Regions from separate parts of the Porticoccus sp. Uisw_050_02 genome, predicted to be linked through region 3. Evidence: predicted binding sites of a transcription regulator. Region 3 holds the regulator's gene; each other region holds the start of a gene.
The links. Region 3 encodes LexA, which represses DNA repair genes until DNA is damaged. Its sites were predicted from a motif close to ACTGTNTNTANANACAGT; they were not measured.

Region 1 (6,530 bases), 220 kb from region 3:
TGGGCGCCAGTGAGGTCTGGGCTAGCCCAACTACGATTACTGGCTCTATTGGTGTTTTTGGCATTATTCCTACATTTGAAGATACCTTGCAAGATCTGGGAGTTCAAAGTGATGGCTTAGGAACCACAGCCTTGTCTGATATTTTTCAGTTATCTAGACCTATGTCTAATCATGCAAAAAAAATTATTCAGGCAGGGGTGGATCACACTTACAGTCAATTTTTAGCCATTGTTGCTGAAGCAAGGAACAGTAGTATTGAAGGAGTAGATTTGATCGCACAGGGTCGTGTTTGGACAGGAAAAAAAGCTCTAGACTTAGGATTAGTCGATCAATTAGGCAGCTTAGCGCAATCTTTGGATTCTGCAGCAAAATCTGCAAATCTTGATGGTTATGAAATATTAAAGTTGACTCGTCCTTTAGACTTTCGTGAGAAAATTTTACAAGAGATTGATGGGGTTAATTTTGGATTTTTAGTCGGCGCATTTCCTGAAAAATGGAATCCTTTAAGCTTGACAGCCAAACTTAAAGGATTCGCTAAAAAACTTATTCTGATGACAGAATTAAATGACCCGAGAGGAATATATTTAAGTTGCTTTGAGTGCGCTGAATAGTTATTTTTTAGAGGTAAAAAAACCAGCTAAATTATTAAAATGAAGCCGATTTTTAAAAGTATGTAGCTTTATGTGTTGGATTTTAGCGTTCTAGATATTGAAGCTTCCCTGTAACCCCATCCCATTCTTCAGCATCCACCGAGGGTTCTTTTCTCTCGGTTATATTTGGCCAAACTTGAGCTAGTTCAGTGTTTAGCTCTAGGTATACTTGTTGGTCATCAGGTAATTCATCTTCAGAAAATATAGCCCCTGCAGGACATTCTGGTTCGCAGAGCGCGCAATCGATGCACTCATCGGGGTGAATGACTAAAAAATTAGGGCCTTCATAAAAGCAGTCTACAGGGCATACTTCCACACAATCTGTGTATTTGCACTTAATACAATTTTCGCCGACGATAAATGTCATTGTGTAATTCTCCCTAAGACTTGGACGTTGATCAGCGCCGCATTATACAGAAATCAAATCCTGTGTTTAAACAATATCTACTCAATATTATTTAATTTAATAAATATTAAGTAGATCCTTGCAAGTTTAGCTAGCCATAATAGCCAAAATAGCAGCATATACGGGAAGGATAATTGAAAGAATGATAAGATATCTAACAGATTATTTGTCCTACAACTCTCCTAACATTAGGCGTTCCTTTGAAATACAAAAAAAATAACATAAAGCTTAAACGTAAAATAACTCAGTCTGCTATTAAGTTTGAGATTAATAGCATGGATCCGCTTGGCCAGGGTGTTGCAATCGTTGATAAAAAACCATGTTTTATTTCAAAGACTTTGCCTGGGGAGACAGGAACTGCAACTTTGACCAAGGCGAGCAAGGGGGTAAAATTTGCGAGGCTAGAGACGCTGGACGTGACAGCCGATAACCGAAAGAGCTCAGAATGTGAACACTTCGATAGCTGTCCTGGATGCCATTATCTGCACACAGATTACGAGAGTGAGTTAGGCTATAAAACACAAGCCTTAAAGCATCACTTGCAGCGTTTTGATGTCGACATTCCTGAGATAATGGTCAGCCCAGCCCAAAAGCGCTTAGGGTATCGTAATCGTGTACAGCTACATTACCGGCATAAATATATAGGCATGATAGACGGCACAACAAACAATGTGATTGAAGTACCAAAATGTTTATTATTAAGTAAAGAGTTAAAGACTGAGCTTGATAAACTTTATAATGATAAGAGCTGGACTGAGAATCATGCAGCTGAAGGTCATTGTGAATTATTTTTAACTGAGAGCGGCGCTAGAATTGAGTGGAACAAACCATATGCTCATGGGGGGTTTAGTCAAGTTAATAACGCTATGAATGAAGTGCTAAAAACTGCTGTTTTCAATGAGATAGGAGACAACAAGGCACGAGAAGGTGCAAAAAATACATTATTAGATTTATTTTCCGGAAATGGAAATCTTTCAAATATGATTGTTACGGACAATCCGTTAGTTGAAAGAGTGATGGTTGATTTCGCCCCAGACCGAGTTAACTTAGAGAAATTGAATTTTGTGCATTTAGATTTATTCTCTGAGACCGCATTGAGGACATTCAGGGCTCGCTCGGAATATTCAAAATATGATATGTTTATCGTCGATCCGCCAAGAAAAGGATTCACTGGTTTACAGCAATGGGCGAACACTTTTAATCCTAAGCAGATAATTTACGTGAGTTGTAATGCGGCAACCATGGTTAGAGATTTGCAGAAATTGGTGCATAAATACACAATTAAGAAAATCCATTTAATTGATTTATTTCCAGGAACCTATCATTACGAAACAGTTATAACGCTTTCTTTAACTTAGTCGAACAGCTCATGCGTGACTTAAAAAATGATTAGAAAAAGACTGCAAATCAGTAATAATTTTGATTGAAATATTATAGGTGCCATTGATCCTAGATTGAGGGTCCAAAATAGACTACTGTATGACTATACAGTATAAAAAATTTAAGTTAAGCTACTTAAAAGTTTATAAATCAAGTAGCAATTATTCAATCTTCAAAAGGCTAAAGGAAGTAATCATGGACCCTAACAAAGAAAAAGCTCTACAGGCTGCACTGGCGCAAATCGAACGACAGTTCGGTAAAGGAACAGTGATGCGGATGGGTGACAAAGAGCATCAAGCTGTGCCAGCGATTTCCACAGGATCTCTGGGCTTGGACGTATGTCTAGGAATAGGAGGATTACCCAAAGGCCGAATAGTGGAAATATACGGACCTGAATCCTCGGGAAAAACTACATTAACCTTGCAGGTTATTGCTGAGGCGCAAAAGGTTGGAGGAACCTGTGCTTTTATTGATGCAGAGCATGCTTTAGACCCTATTTATGCAGAAAAATTAGGTGTTAAGGTTGACGATCTTTTTGTCTCACAGCCAGATACAGGAGAACAAGCATTAGAAGTTACTGACATGCTGGTTAGGTCTGGAACTGTTGATGTACTAGTAATAGACTCGGTGGCCGCACTAACTCCTCGTGCTGAAATTGAAGGAGATATGGGGGACCATCATGTAGGCTTACAGGCAAGATTAATGTCGCAAGCATTGAGGAAGTTAACTGGGAATATAAAAAATGCAAACTGCCTTGTAATTTTCATTAATCAAATTCGCATGAAAATAGGCGTAATGTTTGGAAATCCAGAAACCACCACAGGTGGAAATGCATTAAAATTTTATTCATCTGTACGCTTGGACATTCGTCGAATAGGAGCGGTAAAAGAAGGCGACGAAATTATTGGAAATGAAACGCGGGTTAAAGTTGTTAAAAACAAAATTGCCCCCCCATTTAAGCAGTGTGAATTTCAGATTCTTTACGGCCAGGGAATCAACCAACTGGGTGAAGTTATAGATCTTGGGGTCCAGTGCGGTTTGGTTGAAAAAGCCGGCTCATGGTATGCCTATAATGGTGATAAGATCGGCCAAGGTAAATCAAATGCGTGTGAGTATTTACGTGAAAATCCTAACGTGGCAAGCGAGATAGAACAAAAGATTCGAGCTCAGTTAATGCCTATAGTAGAGAAGAAAAGTAAAGTAGAAAAAGATGACAGTGCAAAAGGTAAAATAGAAACTTAAGATTATATTTTACTAAGTATTCTTTTACATAAAATAAACCGTACTTTATTCTCAAGATACGGTTTTTTTATGACTTACCATAAAATCAAAAATGATCATTAATATATGAGGCAGGAAGTTCAACCATATTACCCATGACAAAGTTAAATAATGATAACCCGTTAAGCATTATTAGATATCGAGCGCTATCTTTGCTTGCTCGTCGAGAGTATTCTTTTGTTGAATTATTAAGCAAGTTAACTGACAAATTGCCAGATAACCCTGATTTAGTCGAGGGAATCGTAGTCACACTGAAACAGCAAAATCTCCAATCCGACCAGAGGTTTGCTGAGATGCTTGTGACTAGCCGAATAAGGCGAGGATATGGCCCTATCCGCATCCAAGCCGAACTAAAATCTCGCGGCGTAAGCAAAAATATTATTGAGTTAGCTTTGATTAAAAGCGGGGCGAATTGGCTCTGCCTAGCAAAAGAGGCATTGAGTAAAAAATATGGATCTGATACTTGCGATGAATTTTCCGATAAAGTAAAACGTAGCAATTTTCTGCAATATCGCGGATTTAAGTCAGATCATATATCCGCATGTTTTAAATGATGACGAGCAAGCCAATTGAAAGAATACTTAAAATATAATTATTTTCATGTGGGAGCGGCTTGCTTTCGATGTACGCTGATAGCGACAGTTTTTTGTTTGGTATCCAGCGCCTATGGGTTTAAATTGCAAGACACTCTAACTCAGGGATCTTTGGTGGTTGGTCATATTGCTCCAGGCTTAAAGCTAGAATTTATGGGTCGAAAGATACGGGTTGACGATAACGGTCTGTATGTTTTTGGGCTCGGGCGTAATGCGCCACCAGAGATTACTTTAACTACTTCCAGTACTCTCGGTGACAAGCAAAAAAACTATATATTTCCAGTATTGCAACGAAAATATAAGGAAGAACAGGTATTTGGTGTTCCTCAAAAAACAGTTACACCGCCTATTGGAGCGCTTAACAGAATTCGTAAAGAGGCAGCTGAAGTTAGACTTGCTAGAAGCAAGGACACAAAAATTTTGGATTTTTTGTCGGGGTTTAGGATGCCTTTGGAGGGAAGAATTACAGGGGTTTATGGTAGTCGTAGAGTCTATAACGGATCCTCGGGTAATCCTCATTATGGCTTAGATATTGCAGCCCCAGTGGGTGCCAACGTTTATGCGCCGGCGCCGGGAATAGTCGAGTTGGTTCATCATGATATGTTCTATTCTGGTGGAACATTAATCATTAATCATGGCTACGGTGTTAGCTCAACGTTTATCCATTTGAGCGAGGTGTTGTTGTCTGTCGGCCAAAGAGTCAAAAAAGGTGATTTAATAGCTAAAGTTGGTGCTACAGGAAGGGCAACTGGGCCTCATTTAGATTGGCGCATTAACTGGTTCGAGGTAAGGTTAGACCCAGAGTTGGTGTTAAAGCGCTTACCGTCTGCGGATGATTAATTATTTTTAATTAACCGTGGACTTAATTTCGTAACTATCAGGCTAAGAAAGTAATTCTTTAGACCCATATCTTTTGTCTGCTCTAGAGGCATAGTGTTGGGGCTGTCTTTGGCTTAAACTTGTCTTACTGGTAGTAATAATTTATTTCGGAGAGCGCCATGATTGATAAGAAATTACTAGATATTTTGGTGTGCCCCATGAGCAAAGGGCCATTAGAGTATGACAAAGAACATAATGAGCTGATTTGTCGCCTTAGTGGACTGGCTTATCCCGTACGAGACGGTATCCCGATTATGCTTGAAATAGAAGCACGTCAGTTAACCGCTGATGAGAAATTAGGATAAGCAGCAGTTAAAAAATTAGAACCAAGCGTAAGGTTGTAGTGAAAAATGGCAGATAAAACACTGTTTGAGAAAATCATGGTTGGCGATATTCCTGCTGATATCATGTATGAGGATGAGTATTGTGTTGTTATAAAAGACGCTGTTCCTCAGGCGCCCACGCATTTGCTAATCATTCCGAGAAAGCCTATTTCTATGTTAGCAAAAGCCGATCTTGATGATAAAGAGTTACTGGGACACTTGCTGACGGTAGCTAATGATATGGCCAAGAAAACTGGTATTGATGAAGCCTTTCGCGTAGTAATAAACAATGGTGCAGGGGCCGGACAAACGGTTTTCCATTTGCACCTGCACTTGCTTGGCAATAAAAAGTTCGTTGAAAATAACTTGAGCTTCTGATGAAGCCTTGATGTCTGTAATGTAACTTTTGAATAAATGCCAGCCATATTTGGCTGCGTGACATTATCATTCTAAAGCAGCCTGAATAAAGCTGTAGGGTTTAACTAGTTATGAAAACTGCTGAAATTCGTAATGCATTCCTGAAATATTTTGAACGCCAGAACCACGAGTTAGTGGCTAGCAGTAGTTTGATTCCTGCAAATGACCCAACGTTATTGTTTACAAATGCTGGCATGGTTCCGTTTAAAGATGTTTTTTTAGGGAACGAAAACTGTAATTATGTGCGCGCCACTTCATCCCAGCGTTGCGTGAGGGCTGGAGGAAAGCATAACGATCTAGAGAATGTCGGATACACAGCACGACACCATACTTTTTTTGAAATGCTGGGAAACTTTAGCTTTGGGGACTACTTCAAACGTGACGCAATCAGGCTTGCTTGGCAGTTTTTGACAGAAGAATTGCAGTTACCTAAGGAGCGCCTGTGGATTACTGTTCATGAATCAGACGATGAGGCGGCAAGTATATGGCTGGACGAGATAGGGGTAAGCCCAGACCGTTTTTCTAGATTAGGCGAAGATAATTTCTGGCAGATGGCAGATACAGGACCCTGTGGTCCCTGCTCTGAGATTTTTTACGATCA
Region 2 (6,530 bases), 260 kb from region 3:
TAGTTGAAAAAGCAATAGCATCTTCACCGGATGCGGCCAAAACGTGAAATTCATGTGAATGATTTCCGCCAATGCTACCAGTGTCAGCAATAACAGACCTAAAATCTAAGCCTATTCGTTTGAAAATATTAGTATAGGTTTGATGCATCAACTCGTATGTGTGGCGAAGACTTTCTTCAGAGGCATGAAAAGAATAAGCATCTTTCATTAAAAATTCTCTAGATCGCATAACGCCAAAACGAGGACGTCTTTCGTCCCGAAACTTAGTTTGTATTTGATAAAAAGTAACGGGTAGTTGTTTGTAGCTTTGAATTTCGTGCCCAACCAAGTCAGTGATGACCTCTTCGTGAGTTGGGCCTAGGCAAAAAGATCGATCATGCCTATCTTTTATTCGAAGAAGCTCTGGGCCGTACTCTTTCCAGCGACCTGATTTTTTCCAAATTTCGGCAGGTTGGGTTATAGGCATCAGGACTTCTTGCGCCCCAGATCTATCCATTTCTTCTCTAATGATAGCTTCCACTTTGCGTAGCACGCGTAATCCTATGGGAAGCCAGGTATATAGGCCTGAGGTTAACTTTCGAATCATTCCTGCTCGCAACATTAGCTGATGGCTAATGACTTCTGCATCAGAAGGGATTTCTTTCTTTGTGGTAATGAGAAATTTGCTAGCGCGCATAATCTATTCTTTATCTTGGCGGTTAACGCAAAAGAGAGTATTTTACGATGCCCGTATGTATTGATATAAAGTAGGGAGGTATTTAAATGTTTAAGCTCCACCCCCGGTTAATTCAGGATAGTATACCTGTTGGTGAATTTGAGCTATCAAATCTTCTTATTCATCGAGATGCAAGTTATCCTTGGTTTATTTTGGTGCCAAAAAAACCTGATATTACAGAAATTTACCATTTGTCGAATCAAGAAAGAATGCAGCTAATAAAAGAATCTTGTTTATTGGCTGAAACGATGGCGAAATTGTTTGCGCCTGACAAGATTAACATTGCAGCTTTAGGTAACATGGTTCCTCAGTTGCATGTGCATCATGTTGCTCGCTATAAGAACGATGCTTCTTGGCCGAATCCGGTATGGGCTGCTGCGCCTCAGACTGAATACAAAAAAGATAAACTGCAGCTTCGAATTAAGTCAATGGGCCTGTCTCTTGCCGGAAAAGACTTTAGTTTTATCGAGCGCCCAATCTGAAAGATGTGCGCTAATCTATCGTTGCAGATCTTCGGCTCGCGATCATGAGACAAGATCTGTTCTTCTAGCGCCCGTTTTCATGATGTATAATGCCAGAATTTTTGAGATCCATACCTATAGGGCTATAACTCTATAGGTATGGACAGGCTCTTCAGCAGAGCTTGTATTAATATGGGAAAAATAATGCGTACAATTTATTGCGGTGCTCTTACTTCCAAGAACATTAATCAAGAAATCACAATTTGTGGTTGGGTGCATCGCCGAAGGGACCATGGCGGTGTTATTTTTATTGACCTTCGTGATCGTGAAGGGATCGTTCAGGTAGTTTTTGATTCAGATGGAGGCGAGCATTTTAGTTCTGCCGATACGGTGCGTAGTGAGTATGTGCTTAAGGTAAAAGGTAAAGTCCGGGCCCGCTCCTCAGAGACAGTTAATTCTGAGATGCCAACGGGCGAAATAGAGGTATATGGGCTAGAGTTAGAAATATTAAATGCTTCTGAGACGCCACCTTTCCCGCTAGATGAGCATAGTAAAGTAGGGGAAGATGTTCGTTTAAAGTATCGTTATATGGATTTGCGTCGTCCTGAAATGTTAAAGAATCTGCTTTTTCGTTCTAAGGTGACCGCTACAATGCGAAATCATCTTGATGGAAAAGGTTTTCTGGATATTGAGACCCCTATTTTGACTCGAGCTACTCCTGAAGGAGCTAGAGATTACCTTGTTCCTAGTCGCACCCATGTAGGAAAGTTTTTTGCTTTACCTCAATCCCCACAATTGTTTAAGCAGCTCCTTATGGTTGCTGGCGTAGACAAGTACTATCAGATCGCAAAATGCTTTCGTGACGAAGATTTACGTGCTGACCGTCAGCCTGAGTTTACCCAGATAGATATTGAAGGCTCTTTTATTAGCGAAGAGGAGGTTATGGAAGTTAGTGAGGGAATGATTCGCTCTGTTTTTCAAGAGCTACTGGGCGCCGACCTAGGAGATTTCCCTCGTATGCCATATAGCGAGGCAATGATTAGGTATGGCAGCGATAAGCCAGATTTGAGAATACCTCTTGAGCTAGTAGAAATTAAAGATCTAATGATTGGTGTGGAGTTTAAAGTTTTTTCTGGTCCAGCCAAAGATCCGAAAGGCCGCGTTACCGCTTTACGTGTTCCCGGAGGAAGCACTATTAGCCGAAAACAAATCGATGACTATACCTCATTTGTAGGTATATATGGTGCCAGAGGTTTAGCCTACATTAAGGTGAACAATAAGGATGACCTAGAAGAAGGCCTACAATCACCAATTGTTAAATTCCTTCCTTCCGAGGTGCGTGCAGCAATACTTGAGCGCACAGAAGCAGAAAATGGTGATTTAATTTTCTTTGGTGCAGATAAAGAGAAAATTGTTTCTGACGCTTTGGGTGCTTTGCGGTGCAAGCTGGGTGAAGATTTAGATTTGTATACCTGTGGATGGGCGCCTCTATGGGTCGTTGATTTCCCTATGTTTGAAGAAACTGAAGAGGGCGGCTGGACATCATTACATCATCCGTTTACTCGACCATCTTGCACTCCTCAGGAGTTAGCAAGCAATCCGGGGGAAGCCCTATCAGCAGCTTATGATATGGTAATAAATGGCACTGAGCTTGGTGGTGGGTCTATACGTATTCATAACCTAGAGATGCAGAAGTCAGTATTTGATATTCTTGGGATTAACGATAAGGATGCCCAAGAAAAATTTGGATTTCTCTTGGAGGCATTAAGTTATGGGTGCCCCCCTCATGGTGGCTTGGCCTTTGGCTTAGACCGACTTGTTATGCTTATGACAGGCAGCGATTCTATTCGTGATGTTATTGCTTTTCCTAAGACTCAAACAGCCGCTTGTCTCCTAACTGATGCCCCAGGATATGCTGATGTCAAGCAACTAAGAGAGATGAATATACAACTCAAAGAAAAGAAAAAAGTAGTTTAAATCTCTAGTAGCTTGAGTTTAATAGGTTGACCGGTTCGCTTATCTATATTGGTAGGACTAAATTAAATTAAAGAAAGATGCACTTAAAAACCAACGAGTAATCTAAGGAGAGAAAGATGAAAGTATTAAAAAAGACTGATGAGTACACTATTTATCAAAAGCGTTCTGGACGTTACGCGGTAGAAGATGCTTTTAAAAAGATTATAAATGGAATAGATAAAGTAAATGTTCTTGTAGAAGCTGGAATAATTAAGCAGGCTGTTGTTGTTGCTGAAGAAGTGGTTGCTGAAGAAGTGGTTGCTGAAGAAGTGGTTGCTGAAGAAGTGGTTGCTGAAGAAGTGGTTGCTGAAGAAGTGGTTGCTGAAGAAGTGGTTGCTGAAGAAGTGGTTGCTGAAGAAGTGGTTGCTGAAGAAGTGGTTGCTGAAGAAGTGGTTGCTGAAGAAGTGGTTGCTGAAGAAGTGGTTGCTGAAGAAGTGGTTGCTGAAGAAGTGGTTGTTGAAGAAGTGGTTGCTGAAGAAGTGGTTGCTGAAGAAGTGGTTGCTGAAGAAGTGGTTGCTGAAGAAGTGGTTGCTGAAGAAGTGGTTGCAAAAAAACCAGCTATAAAAAAACCAGCTATAAAAAAACCAGCTATAAAAAAACCAGCTACAAAAAAAGAGTAATGTATTTAGACATACAGAGTTTTTCTTAAGCGGCTTTTAGGCCGCTTTTTTTTACCAAAAAATCTATGAATTTACAAAAATAAAAACTGTCTTGAAAAAATTAGGGTTGTTTTTTTTATTTTTTAAGATACTGTGACAATATACAGTATTCGAATGATGGCGGTTGTATGTCTTTGATTTTAGGTGTGGATCCTGGCTCTCGTAAAACTGGCTTTGGTATTATCAAGACAGGGGCTCAGGCTGGCTCTAAAATTGAATACGTTACCAGCGGAATCGTTCGCCTACCATCCGGAGCATTGCCTGCCCGCTTAAAGATAATTTTTGATAGTATCTCCCAGTTAATTCAACAGTACCAACCAGAAGAAATGGCTATAGAGGAAGTTTTTCTTGCTCGCGACCCCAGTGCTGCCCTAAAACTAGGTCAAGCTAGAGGGGCGGCTATCGTGGCTGGTGCTGCAGCAGGACTGGCTATAGGGGAATATGCTGCTCGCACAGTAAAGAAGTCAGTTGTTGGAAGCGGGGCAGCCAGCAAAGAGCAAGTTCAGCATATGGTTAAGCATATATTAGGACTGCCGTCTGCGCCTGCTGAGGATGCAGCCGACGCTCTTGCAGTGGCGCTTTGCCATGCTCAAACTAATTCGATGGGATTGGCTTTAGGTGGATCGTATCGTTATTCGAAGGGAAGACTTAAACGAGTCGCCACTCCACTTGGTTGATTTTATGAGGATATTTATTTGATTGGTAGAATTTCAGGGATCTTGCTAGAGAAGAAAGCACCAGAATTGCTGGTTGATGTACAGGGTGTTGGTTATGAGTTGCTGGTTTCTCTAACTACTTTTTTTGCGCTGCCAAATTGCGGTGAAAAGACTACCCTTTACGCTCATATGGTTGTTAGAGAAGATGTCCAGCAGCTATATGGATTTAGTGAATTTAGTGAACGTGAGTTATTTCGTATGCTCATAAAAGTTAATGGTGTTGGGCCAAAGATGGCTTTAACTATACTGTCGGGTATGACAACTAAAGATTTTTATGAATCAGTGCAGGCGAATGATACAGAAAGATTAGTTAAGCTTCCGGGCGTTGGAAAAAAGACTGCAGAGCGTTTAATAATTGAGGTGCGTGATCGCTTGCCTGCTTCTTTTGGGGATGCAGCTGCCTCGGAAAATGTTTCTGGTGGAGTGTCGTTCCGTGGTAGGTTGGACGCCCAAGAGGAAGCTGAAAGCGTGTTAATTGCGTTAGGATATAAGCCTCAAGAAGCATCTCGAATGATTGGTGCTGCTGCACGAAGTTTTGATGAAGAAAAAGATAGCAATAGCGAGCAAGTCAGTGAAAAATTAATTCGATTGGCCCTCAAGAGTATGGTGAAAATCTGACTTTGTCTTATAGAGAAAGCGCTAACAGAAGATAATTTTTTGAACGGTTCTCATAGGATCTCTTCCTTATATAAAGATATAATTAAAATATGATAGAAACTGACCGACTAATATCTCCTGAAGCTGATGCTCGGGAAGAGCGTTTTGATCGCGCCATTCGGCCCTTGAGTCTTAATGATTATGTGGGACAACGGGTAGTGCGAGAGCAGATGGAAATTTTTATTAGTGCAGCACGCAAAAGAAGTGAGCCTTTAGACCATACTTTGATTTTTGGCCCCCCTGGCCTTGGAAAAACAACTTTAGCTCATATTATTGCCCATGAAATGGGTGTTGGATTAAAGACCACCTCCGGTCCAGTTCTTGAAAAAGCTGGAGATCTTGCCGCATTGATGACAAATCTTGAGCCAGGAGATGTGCTTTTTATCGACGAGATTCATCGCCTGAGTCCTGTGGTTGAAGAAGTTATTTATCCTGCTATGGAAGATTATCAGTTAGATATTATGATTGGCGAAGGACCAGCAGCTCGATCAATTAAGCTTGATATACCGCCCTTTACGCTTGTTGGCGCTACCACTAGGGCTGGTCTGCTAACTTCTCCTTTGAGAGATCGCTTTGGCATTGTTCAACGACTGGAGTTTTACTCTGATGAGGAGTTGAGTTCAATAGTCTCTCGCTCAGCTAAAATTCTTGGTGTGACGACAGATGATAGGGGTACTCAGGAGATTGCTTGTCGCTCAAGGGGAACGCCGCGTATAGCAAATCGTCTTTTGCGTCGAGTTAGAGATTATGCCGATGTAAAGGCTGACGGGGTTGTTACATCAAATATAGCTGATATGGCGTTAAATATGTTGAATGTAGATGCCGCTGGTTTTGACCATATGGATCGTCGGGTAATGCTTGCGATAATTGAAAAATTTGATGGCGGACCTGTGGGAATAGATAGTATAGCAGCTGCGATTAGCGAAGAAAGAGATACCTTAGAGGATGTTATAGAGCCTTATTTAATACAACAGGGTTATCTGCTGCGCACACAGAGAGGGCGAATAGTAACGCGTCGAGCCTATGAGCATTTTGGTTTAAAAGAGCCAAAAAAATAGCTAATAATTTGGAGTTCATGGATAAATGACGCAAAAATATTGTTTACCTATCCGCGTGTATGTTGAAGATACTGATGCCGGAGGCATAGTATATTACGCCAACTATCTTAAGTATATTGAACGGGCTAGAACAGAATTAATACGCACTTTAGGTTTCGATAAGCCAGCATTGTTTGGCAGCCTGCAGTTTGTTGTTCACTCTGTAAATATTAAATATATTCAATCAGCAGTTTTGGATGATCAAATTA
Region 3 (6,530 bases):
CAGGAAGCTTTTTCTAAACCGACTGAGCTTGATTTAGATCGCGTAAATGCTCAGCAGGCTCGCCGCTTCTTGGATCGTGTGGTGGGATTTATGGTTTCTCCATTACTTTGGAGCAAAGTTGCTAGAGGCTTATCAGCTGGCCGAGTTCAGTCGGTCGCAGTTAAGCTAATTGTAGAGCGAGAAAGAGAAATTAAGGCATTTGATCCAGATGAGTATTGGACATTGCATGCAGACCTTGAGTCCGGATCTGGCGAAAAAATTCGTTTCGAAGTAAAGAGCTTCTCGGGCGAAAACTTTCTACCTGAAAATAAAGAGCAAGCACATGCAGCTATGGAAGCCTTGCACCCTGCTAGCTACAGTATAATTAAGCGTGAAGACAAACCTACAGGGAGCAAGCCCTCTGCTCCTTTCATCACATCAACCCTACAGCAGGCTGCTAGCACTAGGCTTGGGTATGGCGTTAAAAAAACTATGACTATGGCTCAACGCCTTTACGCAGGGGGATACATTACATACATGAGAACAGACTCAACCAATCTCAGTGCTGATGCTGTCACGGCATGCAGGGGTTATATTGAACAACATTTTGGCAAGAAATATTTACCAGAAAAACCTAATACTTACAGTAGCAAATCGGACGCACAAGAGGCACATGAGGCTATTCGACCCTCGAATGTTGATATTGCGCCTGATGATTTGATTGACATGGATGACGCAAAACAGCTCTATCAGTTGATTTGGCAACAATTTCTTGCCTGTCAAATGATGCCTGCTGAATTTACTAGTACCACAGTAAAGGTTGGGGCGGCTGACTATGAGTTAAAAGCTAAGGGCCGTGTTATGCGCTTTGATGGATACCTTAAAGCATTGCCATTGCTCCGTAAAAAAGATGATGATGACGAGCTGCCTGACCTCTGTGTCGGCGATGTAATGAAATTGAATATTTTGGTACCTTTGCAGCATTTCACTAAGCCTCCGCCCCGTTTTTCTGAAGCCGCCTTGGTTAAGGAGCTGGAAAAACTGGGAATTGGTAGACCTTCCACCTATGCAGCAATTATTTCAAGAATTCAGGAGGCTGGTTACGTAAGAGTGGATAATCGGCGCTTCTACGCAGAAAAAATAGGCGATATTGTTACAGTTCGTTTAAATGAAAGCTTTTCTGATCTTATGGATTATGGCTTTACTGCTGCAATGGAAACCCATCTTGATGATGTAGCAAGCGGAGATCGCAATTGGAAAGATGTTTTGAATCATTTTTATGTTGATTTTTCTGCAAGCCTATCCAGAGCTGAGTCCGAAGAGGGCGGTATGCGGCTTAATGAGCCGACATTAGTTGATTTAGATTGCCCGCGACAAGATTGTCGGAGGCCAATGACTATTAGAACTGGTGCCACGGGAGTCTTTTTGGGCTGCTCTGGTTATAGTTTACCTCCTAAGGAGCGATGCAAAAGTACCCTTAATCTCACTTCTGGCGATGAGGCCATCAATGTTGATGATGATGAAGCAGAGTCGCGACAGTTAATCCATAAGCATCGTTGTGGGATTTGCGACACAACTATGGATAGTTATCTTGTTGATACAACCAGAAAGCTTCATATTTGTGGAAAAAATCCTAGTTGTTCAGGCTTTGAGGTTGAGAAAGGAGTTTTTGTGCTCAAAGGCTATGAGGGCCCATCTCTATCGTGTGATAAGTGTGGAATGGATATGCACTTAAAAGATGGTCGATTCGGAAAATATTTCGGTTGCACTTCGGAAGATTGCAAGAACACCCGCAAGCTTCTTAGAAGCGGAGAGGCTGCTCCACCAAAGATGGACCCAGTACCAATGCCAGATTTGCTGTGTGTTAAAGTAGAAGATCATTATATATTGCGAGATGGCGCTGTAGGTATTTTTCTTGCTGCAAGCCAATATCCTAAACATCGAGAGACAAGAGCGCCGCTTGTAGTTGAATTGATTCCATATAAAGATGCAATTGACTCCAAGTATAAGTATCTTTTTAGTGCTCCTCAGCAGGATCCAGAGGGCCTGCAAGCACTTGTGCGGTTTGATAGAAAGAACAAAGTGCATTATGTTCAGACTGAATTAGGCGGAAAACCTACGGGGTGGAAAGGGCGTTATACTGATGGCTGCTGGAAGATAGAGGATGGTCGCAAAGTGACTAAAAAATAATTTATAGCCATAAAAACTAAATCTAAAATTATCGGAGATAACCGAAAGGAGTAAAAACCATCATGAACCCTTATCTTTCTGTGGTGAACCAAAAGATACTTTTTTGTGATATTTTACTAAATCAAGGTGCTTCAAAAAAAGATTATTTAGAGGAAAATAACTCGCATCAATTCGAAATCGTTTTATGTCAGTCAGCACTTTATCAGATTGAATGCGCTTATCTCAATTACTTGAGAGAGATTGCTGCTACATATCAATATAAATTAGCTGAATCAATCTTTTCTGTACAGGGCTTGGATGCGGGGCTTCGTGGCATCAACAAAGAGCCGAGCGAAATCCAAGAAATTAAAAGCTTGACAGAGAGTAGCTCTAGTTGGCTTTTTCAGCTTCTCGCTGCTTTTAAACAGTTGTCGTTGCCCCCTTCTTTAGAGGTTGGTAAAAGCCATACCCAGTCTTCTTCTTTGCTTGAAGTTAAGCAGCTGGATGATGACATACACTTAAGTTACCAGTTGCTAGCAGCCTGGAGGCAAGATTTTGTTGAAATGATTAAGAGGCATCGAGAGCTTATGTATGAATGTTGATGTTTGTTAGCGTATTTTTGTAAATGCCTGCTTAGTATTCGCAAGCACCTCTGTTATAATTTTCTGTATTATTTAATAGATGGAATGATTGAATGTCTTTTTTTGAAATAGTTGTGCTACCTAATGGCGATATTGCCCTCAAAAGAGGCAATGATACTGATGAACCGTTAATTCGTATTTCCTTTTCAAGGGAAGTTGAAGGGTTTTCGGATGAATCAAAAATTGATCTTGCTAAAGTTATGATTGAAGCAGGAATTGATTTGTTTGATAAGATGGATCTGGATATTCTGCAGTCAGCAGAAGAGGAAAATAATTTTTCCGGTACATCTCGCCTGATCCATTAGATTTAAGTTAGCTTAACTAAAATTTTGTCCTAAGCACCCCTACACTAACACCCTCAATTGTAAAATTTTGTGCTCTCAAGTCAACGAGGATTGGATCCAATTCCTCGTTTTCTGGTACTAAAATTACCTCATAGGCGTTAGGGCTTACTTTTAGGCGCTTCACAGTCACTTCGTCCTCAATTCTTGCAACTACGATTGCTCCGTTTTCTGCAGTATTTGTTTTATGGACAGCAAGGAGATCGCCGTCCATTATTCCGATATTTTTCATACTTCGGCCCTGAACTCTTAATAAAAAATCTGCTCTAGGGTGGAACATGTCTGGAGCCACCTTTAGATAGTCTTCAATATTTTCAATTGCCAAAATAGCTTCCCCGGCTGCTACGCGTCCAACCAAAGGCAATCCGCTATGCTCTTCCTCTAGCAGGCGAATTCCTCGAGAGGTTCCAGAGATCATTTCAATTGCACCCTTTTTGGCTAGCGCTCTTAAGTGCTCTTCTGCTGCATTGGGCGATTTAAAACCAAATTCAGTAGCTATTTCAGCCCTAGTAGGCGGATAACCAGTCGCCTGAATATGCGTCTTGACCAGGTTGAGAACTTGCTCTTGCCTTGCCGTTAGAGAGGAATTACGCATCATTGTTTCCTTTTTTACGCTGAAATTTACTATTTATGTTAAATTTATAGCTGTTAATAAATATAGACTGTAATTATTAACAGTATATGTTTAAAGCTACATTAATATCAAAGGATTTTTTCGGACAATTAGATGACTTGGTTTTCTGACTAGCTTCTTTATTCTTTACTACAGGGTCCGGATATTAAATTATAGTGCTTACTCAAAAAATAATTAATCTATTATTAAGTAAAAATGTACCCATATCTGGTTTACTATTGACAGCATATAATTGAGCTTATACTAGTGAGCTAGATTTCAAAGGAAGGTGTTATGTTATTAGGGTCTTTAATAATTGACTTGAGCGGCCTTTCGCTAAGTGCCCCCGAACAGCATTTATTAACAAACCCACATATTGGTGGGGTTATCTTTTTTTCAAGAAATTTTCAAAGTAGAGAGCAGATAACATCTCTGACCTCTGACATTAGAATGATAAGACCAGATCTTTTGATTTGTGTCGATCAAGAGGGCGGGAGGGTGCAGCGTTTTCGTGATGGGTTCACTAAAATTCCGCCGATGAAGACTCTAGGGGAGATTCTAGGTTCTAGGTCAGAATATGCAGAGAAATTTATCAAGGATTGCGGATGGTTGATGGCCTCCGAAATAGTGGCATGCGGCATAGACTTTAGTTTTGCTCCCGTCCTTGATTTAGATAAAGATAAATGTCAGGTAATTGCAGACCGATCTTTTTCTGATAACCCAGTTCTGGCAACGAAGGCGGCCAAATTGTTTATTGAAGGCATGCATGAAGCTGGAATGGCTGCTACTGGAAAACATTTTCCAGGCCACGGAGGTGTAAGTGCTGATAGCCACCATGAAACTCCCTTGGATCAAAGGTCTTTAGAGGAGCTACGTGGTCACGATCTTATCCCTTTTACGAGTCTAGCTGATAGCTTAGATGCAATAATGCCAGCGCATATTATTTATCCTAAGATTGATTTAAATGCTGTAGGATTTTCAGAGTTATGGTTAAAGAAAATCTTAAGACAAGAGTTGAAATTTGATGGAATTATTTTTAGCGATGATTTATCTATGAAGGGTGCAGATATTGTTGGTGGTTACACAAACAAAGCTAAAGCTGCACTTCAGGCTGGCTGTGATATGGTTTTAGTTTGCAATAATCGGAAGGGTGTTATTGAGGTGCTAGATTTTTTAGAATCCTACAACTGGGTGCCATCAGCAAGATTATCCAGAATGAGTCGCCAGGTAACATTATCATGGGATAGCTTGATTGAAGATGATCGGTGGAAATCAGTGAATGCAAAGCTCTTAGCTTTACCTAAAGGCAAGTAAAGCTTAACGTAGAATTAATAAGGAATAGTTGTTATGGCAGTTTTAGAAAATTGGCTAGTTGATTTGACAGGCGGCTATTATCTGTGGGTGTTGGAGATTTTTTTGCTTGTTATCCTTGCATTTGTTATGGCGCAAATGGCTAACAAGCTGATAAATTTTCTTGAGAGTCAAGCCGCTAAGTCTAAAACAGTTTGGGACGATGCGATTATTGAGGCCTCTAGGCGCCCCGCTGTTTGGGCTATATGGATTATCAGTTTTAATTTAGCGGCGTCTGTAGCTTCAAAAGCTGCAGGTTCAGAAATTCATGAGTTTATTGGCTCGATTAATCGAGCCGCTATAATTTTTCTTTGCGCCTTATTTTTGGTTAACCTGATTAAACGGGCGGAGCGTAATTTGTCTCACCCTGAATATACGATAGAGCCATTCGACGCGGCCACAGCTAAAATAGTGAGCAAATTATTGCGCGCCTCAGTCATTATCACAGCAATTTTGATTGCGATGCAGTTATTTGGGTACAGTATTTCTGGATTGCTTGCATTCGGTGGGGTGGGGGGGCTGGCTATTGGTTTTGCTGCCAAGGATCTCTTGGCTAATTTTTTTGGTGGCCTGATGCTTTATTTTGATCAGCCATTTAAAGTTGGAGACTGGGTTAGATCTCCAGATCAAGAAATCGAAGGTACTGTGGAAGATATTGGGTGGCGTTTGACTAGGATCAGAACATTTGACCAGAGGCCGCTATACATACCAAATTCTATTTTTAATAGCATATCTTTAGAAAACCCATCGAGAATGTTGAATCGCCGTATATATGAAACGGTAGGCATTCGTTATGATGATCTAGATAAAATGGAAGAAATTGTCTCAGACGTTCATAAGATGCTGTCTGAACATAAAGATATTGATAGCAACCAAATATTAATCGTGAATTTTGATGCCTTCGCCGCTTCTTCGGCCGATTTCTTTATTTACACTTTTACCAAAACGACCAAATGGGTGCTTTATCATAAAATCAAACAAGATGTGTTACTAAAAGTGGCTAGCATTATCGTAAAGCATAATGCAGAAATAGCATTTCCAACTTCAACATTGCATATGAGGTCTGATCCGGCTGTTCATGATGAGTCAAATTAGCTTTGTTATTAGTTTATAGCGACACCAAAGAAAATAATTTTTTGCAATATGGACGCTTGAGGATTGCAGATTTTATTGATTTGAATCTTTACGGATGTTCGATATTTTGAATCTGGACGGCTTCTTCTGATTTTTTATATTCAGTTACCAGGACAATTACTCCCAATTTTGGGTGATCTAGGTATGTTGCTTTGTTCGCAAAAACTCTGGTGGATTGATTAAGCCTAAAAATTTCTATAATGGATGTATTTGCAGCCGTGCCTGCCTTTTCTTTAAAAAAAGAAAACCTTTTTTTGGTTTCTTTTGATTTTTCAAAAATTTTCCCCCATATGTCTGCCTCAA

Region 1: a site for LexA is predicted at 2,531-2,548, ahead of recA (recombinase RecA). Genes of this name have one in related genera too.
Region 2: a site for LexA is predicted at 3,942-3,959, ahead of ruvC (crossover junction endodeoxyribonuclease RuvC). Genes of this name have one in related genera too.

The regions. Positions count from the first base shown of each region.
Region 1 is NZ_CP159825.1:402,735-409,264, forward strand. It holds gene sppA (signal peptide peptidase SppA) at 1-611, shown strand, start outside; gene fdxA (ferredoxin FdxA) at 694-1,017, opposite strand; gene ABXT41_RS01935 (class I SAM-dependent RNA methyltransferase) at 1,257-2,414, shown strand; gene recA (recombinase RecA) at 2,632-3,678, shown strand; gene ABXT41_RS01945 (regulatory protein RecX) at 3,813-4,271, shown strand; gene ABXT41_RS01950 (M23 family metallopeptidase) at 4,287-5,150, shown strand; gene ABXT41_RS01955 (Trm112 family protein) at 5,309-5,494, shown strand; gene ABXT41_RS01960 (histidine triad nucleotide-binding protein) at 5,540-5,890, shown strand; gene alaS (alanine--tRNA ligase) at 6,001-6,530, shown strand, end outside.
Region 2 is NZ_CP159825.1:363,374-369,903, forward strand. It holds gene ABXT41_RS01725 (proline--tRNA ligase) at 1-676, opposite strand, end outside; gene ABXT41_RS01730 (HIT domain-containing protein) at 763-1,197, shown strand; gene aspS (aspartate--tRNA ligase) at 1,381-3,153, shown strand; gene ABXT41_RS01740 (hypothetical protein) at 3,270-3,812, shown strand; gene ruvC (crossover junction endodeoxyribonuclease RuvC) at 3,980-4,528, shown strand; gene ruvA (Holliday junction branch migration protein RuvA) at 4,547-5,185, shown strand; gene ruvB (Holliday junction branch migration DNA helicase RuvB) at 5,275-6,282, shown strand; gene ybgC (tol-pal system-associated acyl-CoA thioesterase) at 6,308-6,530, shown strand, end outside.
Region 3 is NZ_CP159825.1:621,104-627,633, forward strand. It holds gene topA (type I DNA topoisomerase) at 1-2,169, shown strand, start outside; gene ABXT41_RS03005 (DUF6586 family protein) at 2,232-2,750, shown strand; gene ABXT41_RS03010 (hypothetical protein) at 2,843-3,094, shown strand; gene lexA (transcriptional repressor LexA) at 3,111-3,725, opposite strand; gene nagZ (beta-N-acetylhexosaminidase) at 4,038-5,057, shown strand; gene ABXT41_RS03025 (mechanosensitive ion channel family protein) at 5,091-6,188, shown strand; gene ABXT41_RS03030 (CsiV family protein) at 6,277-6,530, opposite strand, start outside.